4 regions of the Vibrio kyushuensis genome follow, and region 3 is predicted to be linked to each of the others. Evidence: predicted binding sites of a transcription regulator. Region 3 holds the regulator's gene; each other region holds the start of a gene.
The links. The regulator PurR, encoded in region 3, represses purine synthesis genes. The targets are predictions, from matches to a motif close to TNANGNAAACGTTTNCNTNA.

Region 1 (4,571 bases), on a different contig from region 3:
CCGCACCACCTAACACTACGTATGGAGAATAAGCGTCAAATGGAATGCTATGAACCATCAATCGAGCAAGGCCTGTTTTATCTAACGCTAGCCCAAGAGCAATACCACCAGAGACAAGCCAAAGAACGTCCCACGATATTCTCTTAAGATCCTCTTTATTGATGATGCCAGTGATAGAAAATATAGCGACAGGAATAAGTGCAACGGTGTAAGAGTTCATTCCATGAGAAGAGCCCATTAACCAAAGAATAATGGTCATCGCAAACGTAATGTAAACCACAATCGCTTTTGGTGTTTTTAAGAATTTCCCTTTAATGCTTAGCTCAATGGTTTTTTGATCGGCTTTGTAAATGAATCCAATAAGGAACCACGCCAACGCCATCATAATAATGACAAATGGCACGCCAAATGCCATCCACTCACCAAAGGTAATTAAGTTATCACCGACTAAGTATTTTAAAGCAATCGCGTTAGGTGGCGTTCCAATTGGGGTTCCGATACCGCCGATGTTAGCAGCTACAGGAATGCACAACGCAAAGGCAATTCTGCCCGGGTCTTTTGGGCCAAAGACTGCAATAACAGGGGTAAGAATTGATAGCATCATCGCAGTTGTTGCTGTGTTCGACATGAACATAGAAAAGATGCCAGTTATAAGCATTAAGCCAAGCATCACGTACTTAGGATTTTGACCAAATGGTTTTAGTAGAACGCGCGCTAAGTTTACGTCTAGACGATATTTGGTCGCTGCCATCGCCAAAAAGAAACCACCCAGAAATAGCATAATGATTGGGCTGGAAAATGTTGCCATAATATCTTGGTAAGCAAGTAACTCTCCAAAATGAGCCTCTCCCTCACCAAATTTGAAAAAGAATATCCCTTTATTCGATACCATCAAGAGCAGCAAAACAATAATGACAACGGACGTGGCATAGATTGGAATCGGCTCAAATACCCAACACAGTGCCGCAAGTAAAAATATAGCGATTACTCGTTGTTGTACGATGGTCAAGCCTTCAAACGGAAAGGCTGATAAGGGCAACATTAAGATAATTAGGGGGATAACAATGGGAATGATGTATTTCATATACTGACGCATGGTACGGCAACTCTTCCTGAGATTAATAACGACACTGGTTCTGGAGCAATCACTCCAACACTTTAAGTGTCCATTATTGAAGCGTTGGACGATATTTACCCCGCTTTAGATCAATGAAACGTCATTCTCTGTCGATGTTTACGCATGAACTTACTTCTTTGTTGCTAACTGATCTTGTTACAAATTTTTCTTATTTTAATTTTACGCAAACGTTTGCGTTTGCCGTCACAATCAGTATGATCCGTCACAGAATTTACAAATCAGTTTGATGAAGAGGTTTTTATGTTTGGTACCGCTACGAGCAAAAGTGCTACTCGAGTTTTACTTCTTGGTTCAGGTGAACTAGGTAAAGAAGTTGCAATTGAATGTCAGCGTTTAGGCTTTGAAGTTATCGCATGTGATCGCTACGAAAATGCACCTGCAATGCAAGTTGCTCACCGAAGTCATGTCATCGACATGCTTGATGGAGATGCACTTCAAGCGCTTATTGAACTTGAAAAACCGGATTACGTTGTACCAGAAATTGAAGCTATCGCGACTGATAAGTTAGTTGAGCTCGAAGCTCAAGGACTAAACGTTGTCCCTACTGCTAACGCAACGAAGTTAACGATGAACCGCGAAGGTATTCGTCGTCTCGCTGCTGAAGAGTTAGAACTTACAACGTCTCCTTACAAGTTTGCCGACACGTTTGAAGAGTTTAAAGCAGCGGTAGAATTTGCTGGCCTGCCTTGTGTATGTAAACCCGTGATGAGTTCATCGGGTAAAGGCCAAAGTGTCATGAAAACTGAAGATGACATTCAAGCGGCATGGGATTATGCACAAGATGGCGGCCGTACTGGCGCAGGTCGAGTTATCGTTGAAGGGTTCATCGACTTTGATTACGAAATCACGCTCCTTACGGTACGTGCGGTCGATGGTGTTCATTTCTGCCAGCCGATTGGTCACCGTCAAGAAGATGGAGATTACCGTGAATCATGGCAGCCTCAAGCAATGACAGACACTGCGCGTAAAGCGGCTGAATACAGCGCAGAAAAAGTCGTGAACGCACTTGGTGGTTACGGCATCTTTGGTGTTGAGCTATTTATTAAAGGCGACAAAGTGATCTTTAATGAAGTATCCCCTCGCCCACATGACACTGGTCTCGTTACTCTTATATCTCAAGAGCTTTCAGAGTTTGCGCTTCATGTTCGAGCATTTACTGGTATGCCAATCAACACGATTAAGCAATATGGTGCTTCAGCGTCTGCGGTAGTACTCGGGCAAGGAACTTCAAATAATATCCGTTACGAAGGCCTTAATGAAGCGTTAGCAATGCCTCAAACGCAGATTCGCTTGTTTGGTAAGCCTGATATTGATGGTCGTCGCCGTTTAGGTGTTTCACTTACACGTCGTGACAGTGTTGATAAAGCTATTGAAGATGCAATCGAAAGCGCTCAGAAGATTAAGATAACGTATTAAGTTCACCGAATAACGAGCTTATCTGGCTTTAGCTAGCGCCAAACGAACACTATCGCCAAAACAAAAAGTCCTAACCACCATTGTTATATCAAAAATTATTTTGTTCAATGAGTGAGTTAGGATTTTTCTTTTTAAAGGTGCGCCTAAATAAGCACTATCTTTGCTCGATTAGCCACACTTCTTCGGCAAACCGACTCAGACCTTTTTTTACTCTCTTTGGATGATTCTCATCTGCATCGTCACGATATAAATGTGTAATCTTATAATCTGAGAATAGGGTTTCAACCTCACTTTTAGGAACACTAAAGGGAGGGCCTGCCATTTCATCTTGAGCATAATCTAACGTGACCAACAAAATACGACCATTTTGCGAAAGCTTCGATTTAATCAATTCTACATATTGCCCACGCATTGCTTCAGGCAAAGCAATCAAAGCAGCTCGGTCGTATACAATGTCCACGTTCGCAACGGGTGCGGTAAATACATCACCGGCGTAAATCGACAGTTCATCAAACTGATACAACTCATGTTGTCCATTTAATGTGGTGACCATTGGCGTGTAAAAATGCTCTGCAAAAAATGAACGAACGGCAATATTACTGAGTTCAACACCCTGAACATCGTCATGTTTAGTGGCTAACCATACAAGATCTTCTGATTTACCACAGAGTGGGACAAACACAGAGTCACTTCTTTTCGGCTCAGTCTGAGACCAATATTGAACCAACAATGGGTTTACATCGTCTAAATGGAAGCCGATTTGATTTGCTGCCCACTTATTATGCCAAAACTCAGGATCTTGCATCAATTTACCTCAATATTATGATAACTCGACGCTCTGGGGTAACGTACCCGAGAGCGCTTTTTACGCTGAGTTTATCGTTCATTTTGAGGGCTGACTAGCCATAAGTTAGCACTAAGGTCTATTCACCAACGTTTACCAGTTTGAGTTGATCCACTAATGCGCTGATTACGGTCTCATCGGTGGCGTTTGCAACATCGATAATACCAAGCTCATTCCAGCCTAGGTTATTAATAACGACATCTGTTTTACCACCAGATTCGTCTGTTACAGATAGCGTCGTGCTTGCTGCGTCAAACGGGTCATTTTCATCATCGACAACGTCCACCTCAATGTTAGCAAGTAAATCCTCCATGTTCGGTGAATCGATTAACAGGTCACTTATGTCGATGGTATCTTCACTGGTATCAAAATCACCAATGGTTTTTATCACCGGATTGGCAATAGTGCCCGACTGATCAGCCATAAGGTAGAATAGATCTTCATCTGCACCGCCCATCAGAGTTTCACTGTTTGATGTGCCTGATATCGTGTCTTTCCCTTCATGACCAAATTGCTCTGAAATAACAACCTTTTGTTCGCTCGCTAGGTGACTGAGTAGCGCTTCATCCGTCCACCCAGCGGTGTCCGTTTCTGCCAAATCATCTAAAGCCACTCCTTGAAGAATAACGGTTTGTACTAAGTCACCATTAGCATCATTAAGCTCAATGTTTACTTCATCATTCTGTTCAGTGAGGACTACGCTATGAGCAACGTCTTCCGATGTCCATACACCGCTAGCGTTTACGAATTCACTGAGATCTAAAATATCATTTAGCGCGTCAAAATCTTTCACATAATCGACGCCCGGAGTCAGATCTGTTCCAACAGTGGTGTCACTCCAAGCAAATGTGTCTTTTTGGTTTGCATCACTTAAATCAGTTGGTCCGCCCCATAGCCATTCATCAGCAGTTGTGGCATTTAAGATATCGTACCCTTCACTGCCTTGTACAAGATGGTTACCCATAACTGTCACGGTAATGGTCTCTTGCGTTGTCTTCACACCATCAGATACTTCAACAATAAACGCTTCAATATCAGTAGTATCAGACGGTAGATTATTGGTTGATCCTGCAGTTAGATAATACAACCAAGCTCCTGTGGCGACATTAAAGCTCAGAGTACCGTATTGGCCTACGTTACTGCTTATTAATTGCCACGTAAGGTTTGAGTCAT
Region 2 (4,571 bases), on a different contig from region 3:
TGACTATGACGACCTTGTGTCAGGTCGTTTTAGGCCTGTTGGTGAGACAGACAGCGAGTTGACGTTTTGCTGGCTACTAAAGCAGTTAGAAGAACGCTACCCTGAGCCACCTCAAGATATGGTCGGTGCTTTTCGATTTATTGCCAGTTGCTGCAATAAACTAAAAGACAAGGGTGTGTTTAATATGCTTTTATCCGATGGCGAGTACGTCATGTCTTACTGTACTAACCACTTATATTGGATTACGCGTAGAGCGCCATTTGGTAAGGCAAGTCTGATTGATGAAGACGTGACGATAAACTTTCTGGAAGAGACAACACCGAATGATGTCGTGACTGTGGTGGCAACTCAACCATTGACGGACAACGAGGTTTGGCATCGAATGAAGCCTGGAGAGTTTGGGATTTTTCACTTTGGTGAGTTAATTGATGGTAATGCTAGTCAATTAGAAGATGTTGCGTTTGCTGCGGCAAAACCAGCGTGTCAGGCGCCAAAAGAGCCTTTATAGCTTCTAGATAAAGCCTTGATAGCAGATAGATAAAATAGAAAAGGGTTGATGTATGTACATCAACCCTTTTTAGTTTCAAATCTCTCGAACTTGAAAGTGATTATTTTTCAGCGTAGCCGTGAATACCGAGTTTATTGTCATCTAGAAAAGCTTTGCCGCCTTCCATTTTTAAACGACCTTCAACAAACCACTGAGCTACAAGAGGATAGATCTTATGCTCTTGAGTTTGAACTCGCTCAGTCAACACTTCCACGTTATCTTCATCAAAGATTGGCACCTTCGCTTGTAAGATAACTGGACCGCCATCAAGCTGCTCTGTCACAAAGTGAACACTAGTACCGTGTTCTTCATCACCTGCGTGAATGGCGCGCTGATACGTGTTCAGACCCGGATACTTTGGTAGCAGAGAAGGGTGGATATTGATCATTCGCCCTAAGAAGTGGCGAACGAACTCTCCACTCAGGATACGCATGTAGCCTGCTAAAATAATCAAGTCAGGTTGATACTCGTCCATTTGACGCATCAATTCCCTGTCAAATGCGTCGCGGGTATCAAAGGCTTTAGGATCTAAAAAGATACCTGCCGCCCCTGCCTTTTTTGCTCGCTCAAGAGCATAAGCATCGGCTTTGTTTGAAAAAACAGCTGTTACCTTGCCGCTATCAATACTGGCTTCACACGCATCGATAATCGCTTGCAAGTTTGAACCATTCCCTGAAACTAAAACAACAATGCTCTTCATATTTACTTGATCTCTACTTGTTCTTCGCCAGCATCTGCATTAGCGATTTCACCAATAACCCAAGCGTTTTCACCTTCTTGTTGAAGAAGTGCTACAGCCGCTTCAGCTTGGTCTTTAGGTAGAGCAACAACAAGACCAACACCACAGTTAAATGTACGGTACATTTCGTGAGTCGTTACGTTGCCTTTCTCTTGTAGCCAGTTGAAGATAGCAGGCCATTCCCAGCTTGAACCATCAACCACTGCTTTCGTACCTTCTGGAAGTACGCGAGGGATATTTTCCCAGAAACCACCACCGGTGATGTGAGAGATCGCATGGATATCGTGCTCTGCTATCATCTTAAGTGCTGATTTGATGTAAATTTTCGTTGGCTCTAGTAGGTGCTCACCAATAGTGCGACCTTTTAGTTGCTCGTTCTTGTCTGCGCCAGATACTTCAAGGATCTTACGAACAAGAGAGTAACCGTTTGAGTGAGGACCGCTAGATCCTACTGCGATTAGAGCATCACCCGCGGCAACTTTAGTGCCGTCGATAATGTCTTCTTTTTCTACAACACCAACACAGAAGCCAGCAACGTCGTAGTCTTCGCCTTCATACATTCCCGGCATTTCAGCAGTTTCACCACCAATAAGTGAACAACCAGCTTGGATACAACCTTCAGCAATGCCAGTTACAACATCAGCAGCAGTATCAACATCTAGCTTGCCTGTTGCGTAGTAGTCTAGGAAGAATAGTGGCTCGCCACCTTGAACAATCAGGTCGTTTACACACATTGCGACTAAGTCGATACCAATGGTATCGTGCTTGTTCATATCCAAAGCAAGGCGAAGTTTAGTACCTACGCCATCTGTACCTGATACTAAAACAGGTTGTTTGTAGTTCGTTGGCAGCTCACATAGAGCACCGAATCCACCAATACCACCCATCACTTCAGGGCGACGAGTGCGTTTTACAGCACCTTTAATTCGATCAACAAGCGCATTGCCTGCATCAATATCAACACCAGCGTCTTTGTAGCTAAGAGAAGAGTTATTAGCGCTCACAGGGAAGTCCTCGGTTTTTAGTTGGATATGAAAACGGCGCTATTCTACCAGTGCTTAATCATAAAGAGCAAACGTTTGCGCAGGTTTTTTTATTGATCTCTCACACCTGAATTCTAATTCGTTATCATGTATAATCTGAGGGTTTGTTTAAAAGTACCTAAATTGTCGGAGAAGAAAATGAAAGTGGTTGAAGTTAAGCACCCTCTTGTGAAACATAAGATTGGTCTAATGCGAGAAGGTGACATCAGCACGAAACGTTTTCGTGAGCTAGCTACAGAAGTTGGCAGCTTACTTACTTATGAAGCAACTGCTGACTTTGAAACAGAGAAAGTTACTATTGAAGGCTGGAATGGCCCTGTAGAAATTGATCAGTTAAAAGGTAAAAAAGTAACAGTAGTACCTATTCTACGTGCTGGTCTAGGCATGATGGATGGCGTACTTGAGCATATGCCAAGCGCCCGTATCAGTGTTGTTGGTGTTTACCGTGATGAAGAAACACTAGAGCCTGTACCATACTTTAATAAGCTTGCATCAAACATCGATGAGCGTATTGCTCTAGTTGTTGATCCAATGCTTGCTACTGGCGGTTCTATGATTGCAACGATTGATCTATTAAAAGAGCAAGGTTGTACTCAATTTAAAGTGTTGGTATTAGTTGCGGCACCAGAAGGGATTGAAGCTCTTGAGAAAGCGCACCCAGATGTTGAACTTTACACAGCTGCAATTGATGAAAAACTAAATGATAAAGGTTACATCGTTCCTGGTTTAGGTGATGCTGGTGACAAAATCTTTGGTACTAAGTAATCGTTAAGGTAATCTAGCTTAAGTTAGAGTTACTTAACAGAGAAAAGGGAGCTGATGCTCCCTTTTTTATTGTTCAGGTTTTACTGAGACTCTATTTTTTTAAACTCAATGTTCCAGATTTACGTTGGTGAGTCGCTGAGCCGCTGCTGCTTTGAGAGCGTTCACTGCTTGCCCCACGCTCCGGTCTTACTGGAGCTTTGCCGTGGAAGTTTTTCTTACCTTTATTTGAATTTGGCGCATGGCGAAATTCATCGGCATTGTTGCCTCTAAAGGTGCGAGTTTTTTGATTACGTCTCGCTGTGCTTATTTGATTCTCTTCACGACTATCAAACAGCTTAGCGTCAGTTGCACGACGAATACGTACACCTTTAGCATCATTCTTAGACGCATCTTCTGTTCCGCTTGAATCTTCACACATTGCATGAATTTCATTTACTTCAGCATCGCTTAGGTAGCGCCACTTACCGTTTGGAATATCGTCAATCGAAATGTTCATGATGCGTACGCGGCGAAGTTTAAAGACTTCATAGCCTAGCTCTTCACACATACGGCGAATTTGACGGTTAAGACCTTGTGTCAGCACTATACGGAAAGAGAACTTGGTCTCTTTAGTTACTTTACAAGGTAGCGTAACGGTATCGAGAATATGAACACCCGCAGCCATGTGCGTTAAGAAGGCATCGGTAATCGGTTTATCGACACGAACCACATACTCTTTTTCATGATTATTGCCTGCACGTAAGATCTTATTAACAATGTCACCATCGTTAGTTAGAAAGATAAGACCATCAGAAGGTTTATCTAGGCGACCAATAGGGAAGATGCGTTTGTGGTGGCCGATAAAGTCGACAATATTACCCGGAATATCACGCTCAGTCGTACAGGTGATCCCTGTCGGTTTGTTTAGCGCGATATAGATAGGCTTTTCTTTTGAACGAACGGGTTTGTGATCGATACAAACATCATCACCAGAGAGAACTTTAGTTCCCATTTCTGGAATTTTACCGTTGATAGTGACTCGACCTTGCTCAATCAGTCTGTCGGCTTCTCTGCGTGAGCAAAAACCTGTTTCGCTGATAAATTTGTTTAGGCGTTTCCCATCAGCTTGAGCTTGGGAGTTGCTTTGATGAGCAGATGAATCTTTTTTGAATGCAGACGATTCTTTTTTAAATGTAGACATAGTGACCTCGTTACGTTTCACAACGGATTAATGTTAAGCAATGCGATACGCTGCTTATTTATTGGGCGGAGTGTATCATTTAGTTGAAAGTTATCCCATTCGTTTTTGATGACGCTCTCGATTCTCGGTTTTTTTATCATCACTTTTTCTAAGCATGACATAGATAGCACCAGACCCACCGTGTAGTTGCTGCGCACTATGCGCACACTGAACGTCTTTTATTTGTGTCATCCAACTCGCGATGTGGCTTTTCATTAACGCTGGTGGGTTCGACTGTGCGCCTTTTCCATGCACAAT
Region 3 (4,571 bases):
CCTTAGGGCGCTTTTTTTGTGGTCAGATCTGCAGCAATCTTCGCATAAATATGGTTGTTTAGGCCCAATCTTGTTACTAATTATAGCTTAGGGCGACAGCTGGTCTACCATTTCACGTACCTTTAGCGGTCGAAGAATAGTAATTGCATGGTAATGTGGTAGTCTTCTACGCTCAGGATAATAATTATTTCACTTAGGTTTTATTGAATAATGTCACAAACTTTACTTTTCCATAAGACATATGAACACCCTACGAGTAACGAGTGGGTTGTTTTTGTGCATGGTGCGGGAGGGAGCTCGTCGATATGGTTCAAACAAATCAAAGCTTATAAAGAACACTTCAATATTCTGTTGCTTGATCTGCGTGGCCACGGTAAATCCAATCACTTCATCAAAGATATTATTTCTAACCGCTACACATTTAAAGAAGTAACCTTAGATATCTTAAAAGTACTGGATCATGTGAAAATTCGTTCGGCACATTTTGTCGGAATGTCTTTAGGCACCATTATTGTTCAGAATATTGCAGAAATTGCTTCAGAACGTGTTCATAGCATGGTGTTAGGCGGAGCGGTAACTCGTCTCAACACGCGATCGCAAATACTAATTAAACTTGGTGACTTAAGTAAGCACATTATCCCTTACATGTGGCTATATCGCCTATTTGCTTATGTCGTTATGCCACAGCGTAATCAAAAAGAGTCGCGACATATGTTTGTGCGCGAAGCTAAAAAATTGTGCCAAAAAGAGTTTAAACGTTGGTTTATTCTAACGGCGGAAGTTAACCCATTAATGAGATACTTTAAGCATAGAGCAATGCCAATTCCTACTCTGTATCTAATGGGCGAGCAAGACTATATGTTTATTCAACCTGCAAAAGAGATGGTAGCGGCGCACCATGACAGTCAGCTTCTTGAAATTCCTGATTGTGGACATGTATGTAATGTCGAACGCCCTGAAGAGTTTAATCGTCACTCTATCGAGTTTATTAAAAACTGTAGTCGTTAAAGTTTAAGGCTCTTCAAATAATACACAGGCTTGCATTTTGCAGGCCTGTATTCGTTTAGATGTACTTTCACATTCACTCTTTTTCATTCACTCGGTTTAGGTCGATCGATGAGTCTATGCTTCATTGTGTTTTTTTACAGAAGAGCCCTTTAATAGACCCATGACTTTTTTAGTGATGATAGGAAAAAGACCAAGTAGGACAAAGGATAAAATAACGGGGAGTGAAACAATACCGGATAAGCTTTCAATCTTCGCAAGTTGGGTACCAGCGTTAAGATACACTGCCGTGCCCGGTAGCATGCCCAATTGACTTACAAGATAAAATCGAGCGGCTGAGATAGGCGTTAAGCCCATCAGCAAATTGATTAGAAAGAAGGGTACGACTGGAATAAGCCTTAATGTAAATAGATAGAAAGCCCCATCTTTTTTAACACCTTCATTAATTGTTGAGAGCTTATCTCCAAATTTGTTTTGTACCCATTCTTTAAGTAGAAAGCGACTGCTAAGAAATGCAAGAGTCGCCCCAATCGTGCTGGCGAAAGATACAAGCAAAAGACTGGTCCAAAAACCAAATAACGCAGCGCCTAGTAGTGTCACAACAGCTGCGCCAGGTATAGATAATGCGGTAACAACAATATAAATCCCAAAGTAACTTAATGCAGCAACTAAGAAATTAGACTCAATGAATTGTGCTAGAGACTCTTGTTGTGCTTTTGCATTATCTAACGTTAGTAGCTGCCCATAATTAAGAGTAAGGAAGATAATGACGCCGATGAGTAAGAGGCCGAGGAAAAGTTTTTTGTTCATAAATATAGAGCCGATGAGTTTTGGGTGTGCCTATTAAGAACAGCATTAAGACGTAAAAATTTCAATAACAACGAACAATTATCGGATTTAGAAACAGAAGGCAATAAAAAAGCCAACGTATTGACGTTGGCTTTAGCTGAGTAATCCGATTTAAAAGTGGGATTACCTTAATCGACCTGAAAGTTCATCTCTTCGGTTTTGAGGTACGACAGACCAGTGAGTGCCTTTAATCGCTCCCTCTAGTGCCCACAACAGCTCTAATCCCACATCTGAAGCATGTGATTGCTGAATGGCTTTATAAGCCTCTACAGCGCCTCTCTGTTCTAAAGTTGTAACCGAATCAATGCCCGCTTTCTTGAGCATTCTTTCGGTTGCAAGCCTCAGGTTTGGCAGATCCTTAAGACGGTCTGGCTTTGCTGCTGCTTGGCTCTCTTTCTCTTTCTTAGCAATATCGAGTGAATTTTTTGCTTCTGATAGAGTGGATGTCGGATTCGCTAACCAGTCATTAGGCAAAGCATAATACTTTGTAACGACGGGGTGACCGCGTTTTTTATAGACGTACGGTTCATAGCCTTGTTGTTTGAATTTTTTGACTGTATTGCTATCGGCTCTTATATGAAGCTTATCGTTTACAACAAGTGCAAACATTGTCTCTTCGATAAAAATGCCGAAGCCGCCAAACATTGAACGAGACTTTACTCGTCCAAGCTGTTCAAACAGCCTCATTGAGTCTTTTAGTACTGGTTTATCCATGCTGTATGTTCTCGGTGTATGTAAAATACGCCACCAAATCAGGTCCGAGAGATTAGCAAAACATGCAGAAACTGTGTCATTCGTAAGTAAACTTGTGTTTGCATTGTTTGCCATCGGCAACCCCGCTACCTATCAAAAACTCTGTTAAGACAGAAGATCTGGTTTAGGCCGGAGGCTTTGCGTCCCACTTTTTCAAATGGTTTGCCCTGTGCGTGACTTCTATTAAAGACGACCAATTAGGAATGAACTTCACATTTGGATTCTATTACTGTGATGTTTATTCAATAAATTTGTCTCAATAATGAGTCTAAACTATATCACAAAATACGCAAGTTTCGATAAATGACATAACTATTATTTAGTTAGATCGCGAACTGTATTACGTTCTACGATCTCTGGATGCATTTCGAACACACGTTTTTCATGATCTTTGTCTTTAATTCGCTCAAGTAAGATCTCAAAAGCATTTTTACCCACACGTCGTTTAGGTTGGTGAACAGTTGTGAGAGGAGGAGAGAAATACTCAGCCAATTCAATATTGTCGTAACCGATCACTGAAATGTCATTTGGTACATTGACGCCTTTTTGCCCTAGACGACTAATAAGGCCTAAAGCCATCGTATCGTTGAAACAAAAAACGGCAGTAGGCTTGTTATCCATAGCGACAATTTTGTCAGCGGCTAATACGGCTGTATCGCACTCAAAGTTACCTTCTAGAATCCAATCTTCATCGATTTTAAGGTTGGCTTCGGTTAAAGCGCGTTTAAATCCTGCGATACGTTCTTGGCAAGCTGCTTTTTCAAAATGGCCACTTAGGCATGCAATATCGGTATGACCTTTATCAATGAGGTATTTCGTCGCTAAATAACCGCCTTCTTCTGAATTATCGATGATCTTATCGGCTTGAGACGTTTCAGGGCCCCAATCCATAACAACCTTAGGGATGTCAGCATGACGATCAAGCATCTCTCGAAGTTCTTCAGTTAAATCTGAACACATCACTAAAATACCATCGACACGTTTTTCAGCTAGCATGCGAATATAGTCGCGTTGTTTCTCGTATATTCCACCAGTGTTACACAAGATAAGCGTATAGCCTTGACGGTAACAGTAGCTCTCAACACCATCGATCACTTCAGAAAAGAACAAATTGGTTGATTGCGTGACGAGCATACCGATGGTGCGTGTGGTATTGCACTTTAAACTACGAGCAACGGCACTTGGTGCGTAGTTTAATTCGTCTACTGCTTTATTTACTTTTTCTTGGGTGGTTTCAGCCACAAATCGAGTCTTATTTATAACGTGAGATACGGTGGTTGTTGATACGCCGGCTAAGCGAGCAACATCTTTAATTGTGGCCATAATTCCTGTCCTATTAAGTGGCGAAGTAAATAATTTGCGCTTATAAACGGGTTACATCTACAAATCGCTTGTATCTACAAACAAATCAAGTGTCCAAGTGCCTAAAACACAAAAACCGCCTGTAATAGCGGTTTATTATTCAATATAATTGTCATTATCGGTGCTAATTTTAGACGTCATACGTAGTACAAGCAACGAAAACAGACTACTTTGACGTGATCTAAAACCACAATTAGACAATATCATGGCAATTTTTTGAAACTTTGTTACTTTCTGAAGCAGATTGTTTATTCGCCAACCAAATAACGACAATCAAGCTCTAAGAAAGCGCACAATAACTCAGAAACTGATGCGTAGAAGCCGAACTCATCGAGCTTCTGACACTTCTCATTGAACTGCGGTGTCCATGTAAGAATATGTGTGCTGATAAACTGTTCTTGCTCTGCAAGTGCTTCGTCTAAATGCTTTTCTTGTTCTAACTCGTTCGAACGAATAATAAGATTACCTAAGAAATCGAGTTCAACGGCCAGATGGTCAGCAGGTTCATTAAGAGTTTCGTCAACAGTTACACCATGCTGTGCCATTAGCTCTGCCACTTCTTTTGCAGGGACGTCATTGAGAAGGCCCGATTTACCAATGTA
Region 4 (4,571 bases), on a different contig from region 3:
CATACAATATCGATGCCTCGGCTAGGCCCGATGCTCCGGGTGTCTACGTAGACAATAAAAAGATCTGCTCACTAGGATTAAGAATCCGTCGAGGCTGCTCTTTTCATGGATTAGCGCTTAATGTTGATATGGACTTATCACCGTTTCTGCGTATTAATCCTTGCGGTTATCAAGGGATGGAAATGGCTCAGGTTAGCCAATTAGGCGGCCCGAAACAGTTACAAGTAGTCGAACAACAACTAATAGAAGAACTCGTAGCATTACTAGACTATGAGCATGTCGAATTTTGCACTAAAGCCCTTAACGAGAAGTAGTAAAGCATGAGCAAACCAATTCAAATGGAAAAAGGCGTTAAGTACAGAGACGCTGATAAAATGGCATTAATTCCAGTTAAGAACATGCCAAGTGAGCAAAAAGAGATTCTACGTAAACCAGAATGGATGAAGATCAAACTCCCTTCTGATAGCAAGCGTATTCAAGATATTAAATCTGCCTTACGTAAAAACAATCTTAGCTCGGTATGTGAAGAAGCCTCTTGCCCTAACCTTGCTGAATGCTTTAACCACGGTACTGCTACTTTTATGATTTTGGGTGCCATCTGTACTCGTCGCTGTCCATTTTGCGATGTTGGCCATGGTCGTCCACTCGCTGTTGAAAATGATGAACCACAGAAACTGGCTCAAACTATCAAAGATATGAAGCTTCGATATGTTGTTGTTACGTCAGTGGATCGAGATGACCTTCGTGATGGTGGTGCTAAGCACTTTGCTGATTGTAATAAAGCCATTCGAGAGCAAAACCCAGACATCCATATTGAGACGTTAGTTCCTGACTTCCGTGGCCGAATGGATATTGCTCTTGAGCTGCTAAAAGACAATCCACCCGATGTATTCAACCACAACTTAGAGACTGCACCACGCCTTTATCGTAAGGCTCGTCCGGGTGCAAACTATAAATGGTCACTACAACTTCTTCAGAAATTCAAACAGCAACACCCAGAGATCCCAACAAAATCAGGGGTTATGATGGGGCTTGGTGAAACCAAAGAAGAGATCGTTCAAGTACTGAAAGACTTGCGTGAACACGGCGTTACTATGCTGACGTTAGGCCAATATCTAGCACCTAGCCGTCACCACTTACCCGTTGAACGTTATGTTCCGCCTGCAGAATTTGATGAGCTTAAAGAAATCGCTTTGGAGCTAGGCTTTACTCATGCGGCTTGTGGCCCATTTGTAAGATCGTCTTACCATGCTGATATGCAAGCACAAGGAAAGGAAGTTAAATAACCATTTCAGGTTAACCTTCCGTCCAAAACAAACCCAAACTAGCCGATGATTTCATCGGCTTTTTTGTCTCAGCTTTTCCTAGCTAGCTATTGCCTAATCGTTAAATTAATCAGCTTCAAGATTGAAACTCTTCCATTAAATAGATAGGCTTAAGAAACTTAAGGAATAACATTTACCTATCCGTTGTGATAGTCGAGGAACAATCATGAATAGATTTGGATTATTAGCACTTGTGATCGCTGCTGTTACTGCCGGTTGCGCTTCAAACACTAAGCAAGATAACTTTAGAGAAGCCTCTTTCGAGCTTTGTAATACCGAGGTTGATATCTATTCAGTCAGTGATGATGGCCGTGTCCGTATCGTCTGTTCAGACGGTTCTAAATTTGCTCTTACTTCAGAAAAAACACTCGAAGTCATGCGTGATATCAATATCGACTACTGTGATGGTGAAGGCCTTGGCAAGTTCAATGAAAGCCGTAAATATTACTCGTTCCAGTGCAAATCAGGCACATTGCTGAGCATCTCTAAATAAAGAGTAGCGATTAGCCTCCTCTTTATCACAAAAAATAAAGACCAGCTCTCAACTAAGAGCTGGTCTTTCTATATCCATCACATACAAAAAGAGCCTCCTAATTGGAAGCTCTTCAATTCAGGTTTCTAACTAAACGAATCTAGTTCAAGGAAAAGGCGCGGAGTTTACGCTAGTAAATGAGCACCTTTGACACAGAAATAGAATCGTTTAGAACGAAATTATGCGTAAACAGGTAGACGCTTACAAATTTCGAGTACCTTTGCTTTCGTTGCTTCAACAACAGACTCATCACCAATGTTGTCTAGAATGTCACACATCCAGCCAGCTAGCTCTTTAGCATCAGCTTCAGTGAAACCACGACGAGTAATTGAAGGAGAACCTACACGGATACCTGACGTTACAAACGGGCTACGTGGGTCGTTTGGTACTGAGTTTTTGTTTACAGTAATGTTAGCTGAACCCAGTGCTGCATCGGCTTCTTTACCTGTAATATCTTTGTCGATTAGGTCAACAAGGAACAGGTGGTTTTCAGTTGAACCTGAAACTATGTTGTAACCACGATCTAGGAAACCGGCAACCATCGCTTTTGCATTAGCAACAACGCGTGCTTGGTACTCTTTGAACTCAGGCTCAAGTGCTTCTTTGAACGCTACTGCTTTACCAGCGATAACGTGCATTAGAGGACCACCTTGTCCACCAGGGAATACAGCAGAGTTTAGCTTCTTGTACAGATCTTCACCTTCACAAGAAAGGATTAGACCACCACGAGGACCCGCTAGCGTTTTGTGTGTTGTTGTTGTTACAACGTGAGCGTGCGGTACTGGGTTTGGGTAAACACCTGCAGCAATCAGACCAGCAACGTGAGCCATATCAACGAAGAAATATGCACCAACTTTGTCAGCGATTTCACGCATGCGCGCCCAATCACAAATTTGAGAGTAAGCAGAGAAACCACCGATGATCATCTTAGGCTTATGTTCAACCGCTAGAGCTTCCATCTCTTCGTAATTGATTTGGCCTTTCTCATCGATACCGTAAGGGATGATATCGTAAAGCTTACCTGAGAAGTTAACTGGTGAACCGTGAGTTAGGTGACCACCGTGAGCAAGACTCATACCTAGAACTTTATCACCAGGCTTAAGCAGTGCCATGTAAACAGCGTTGTTTGCTTGAGAACCAGAGTGAGGCTGCACGTTTGCGTACTCTGCGCCAAATAGCTCACATGCACGATTAATTGCTAATGTCTCTACCTTATCAACATACTCACAACCACCGTAGTAACGCTTACCTGGGTAACCTTCAGCGTATTTATTGGTAAGTTGAGAACCTTGTGCTTCCATTACACGTGGGCTTGTGTAGTTTTCTGAAGCGATAAGCTCAATATGTTCTTCTTGGCGAACCGTTTCCTCTTGGATCGCTTCAAATAGGTCTGCATCATAATCTGCAATATTCATGTCACGTGTTAGCATCTGTATCTCCTGACTCAGATAGTACTGAAAGTTTCAAAAAAAGCACATAACGACCATGCGCAAACGTTTACGTAGGTCGAATTGATGAAAAGCATTCTACATAATTTGATCTATATCATAAAGAGTAAAATCATTTTTTATCATGCAGTTTATTCATAATGGCCTACAAGGTTTATCATGCTTGCGCGACTAACCTCGTATATCAGCCGAGTTAGTGTCAAATTTCTGTTTTACACCCTGTAAAACGTTAATTACATAGGTTTACCCTAATTTACCCTCTCTATCTACCGAAAAGATCATCTTTTCTCTACTATTCGCCCCATTATATCCCTGAAGAAAATCAAGTTGATGGAAAAACACTCACGTAAAGAAGATTGGATCGCTATTCTCACCGGCACATTTTTAGTCGCTCAGGGCGTTTTCTTTCTGCAATCCGCACATTTACTGACTGGCGGGACGACAGGCCTTGCATTGCTACTTAGCCAAGTTGTCTCGATCTCTTTTGGTACTTTGTACTTCCTAATCAATTGCCCTTTCTATCTATTAGCATGGCAACGATTCGGTAAACGCTTTGCGTTTAATAGTGCTATTTCCGGTGCTCTGGTATCTGTTTTTGCTGACCACCTCTATCTAGTTATTACCCTAGATACAATCAGTGAAGTCTACTGCGCTGTCGCAGGCGGGATTCTTATGGGGCTGGGTATGCTAATTCTATTTAGACATCGCTCAAGCCTTGGAGGTTTCAACGTACTGTGCTTGGTGATCCAAGACCGATTTGGTATTTCAGTAGGTAAAACTCAGATGGTCATCGATATGGCTATTTTGTTCACGTCCGTTTTCTTTGTATCGCCAATGGTGATTGGTCTGTCTTTATTAGGTGCGGTAGCATTGAATGTCGTATTGGCAATGAATCACAAGCCGACCCGCTATACTGTGACTTACGGTTAAAACGAAATCGTTTTAACAAGATTCCCAACAAAAATGGCTCGCATATTCGCGAGCCATTTTTGTATCTACAGTCCTATCAAGCGGACAAATTTAATTAATGAGCACTACGCGCTTTTACATCATGTTGCAGCGCTTTATTTAGCTCTGCTTCTACATGGCCCGGTGAATGTGTTGTGATTGAAATCAGGCGGTACATCGCAGGAATCACAAACAGTGTCACCAGTGTGGCAAAGCCCATACCAAAGAAAATCACCGTACCAACAGCCACACGGCTTTCGTAACCTGCACCTGTCGATAGTATCAATGGAATAGCACCTGCAAGCGTGGTAAATGCTG

Region 1: purT (formate-dependent phosphoribosylglycinamide formyltransferase) is a predicted target of PurR. The motif match lies at 1,298-1,317, and genes of this name have one in related genera.
Region 2: purM (phosphoribosylformylglycinamidine cyclo-ligase) is a predicted target of PurR. The motif match lies at 2,354-2,373, and genes of this name have one in related genera.
Region 4: glyA (serine hydroxymethyltransferase) is a predicted target of PurR. The motif match lies at 3,343-3,362, and genes of this name have one in related genera.

What each region holds. Positions count from the first base shown of each region.
Region 1 is NZ_JAKJSV010000005.1:436,795-441,365, forward strand. Features, by position in the region: gene L4D20_RS13580 (SLC13 family permease) at 1-1,096, opposite strand, end outside; gene purT (formate-dependent phosphoribosylglycinamide formyltransferase) at 1,379-2,554, shown strand; gene L4D20_RS13590 (thiopurine S-methyltransferase) at 2,709-3,359, opposite strand; gene L4D20_RS13595 (VCBS domain-containing protein) at 3,478-4,571, opposite strand, start outside.
Region 2 is NZ_JAKJSV010000003.1:136,423-140,993, reverse strand. Features, by position in the region: gene L4D20_RS07170 (class II glutamine amidotransferase) at 1-508, shown strand, start outside; gene purN (phosphoribosylglycinamide formyltransferase) at 609-1,247, opposite strand; gene purM (phosphoribosylformylglycinamidine cyclo-ligase) at 1,250-2,290, opposite strand; gene upp (uracil phosphoribosyltransferase) at 2,468-3,094, shown strand; gene rluF (23S rRNA pseudouridine(2604) synthase RluF) at 3,186-4,172, opposite strand; gene smrA (DNA endonuclease SmrA) at 4,365-4,571, opposite strand, start outside.
Region 3 is NZ_JAKJSV010000004.1:263,790-268,360, forward strand. Features, by position in the region: gene L4D20_RS10350 (alpha/beta fold hydrolase) at 211-1,008, shown strand; gene L4D20_RS10355 (TVP38/TMEM64 family protein) at 1,123-1,815, opposite strand; gene L4D20_RS10360 (TfoX/Sxy family DNA transformation protein) at 1,978-2,568, opposite strand; cyclic di-GMP riboswitch class I at 2,681-2,784, opposite strand; gene purR (HTH-type transcriptional repressor PurR) at 2,923-3,930, opposite strand; gene torD (molecular chaperone TorD) at 4,218-4,571, opposite strand, start outside.
Region 4 is NZ_JAKJSV010000014.1:4,480-9,050, reverse strand. Features, by position in the region: gene lipB (lipoyl(octanoyl) transferase LipB) at 1-314, shown strand, start outside; gene lipA (lipoyl synthase) at 321-1,286, shown strand; gene L4D20_RS22090 (hypothetical protein) at 1,492-1,818, shown strand; gene glyA (serine hydroxymethyltransferase) at 2,037-3,287, opposite strand; gene L4D20_RS22080 (YitT family protein) at 3,636-4,235, shown strand; gene L4D20_RS22075 (multidrug efflux RND transporter permease subunit) at 4,330-4,571, opposite strand, start outside.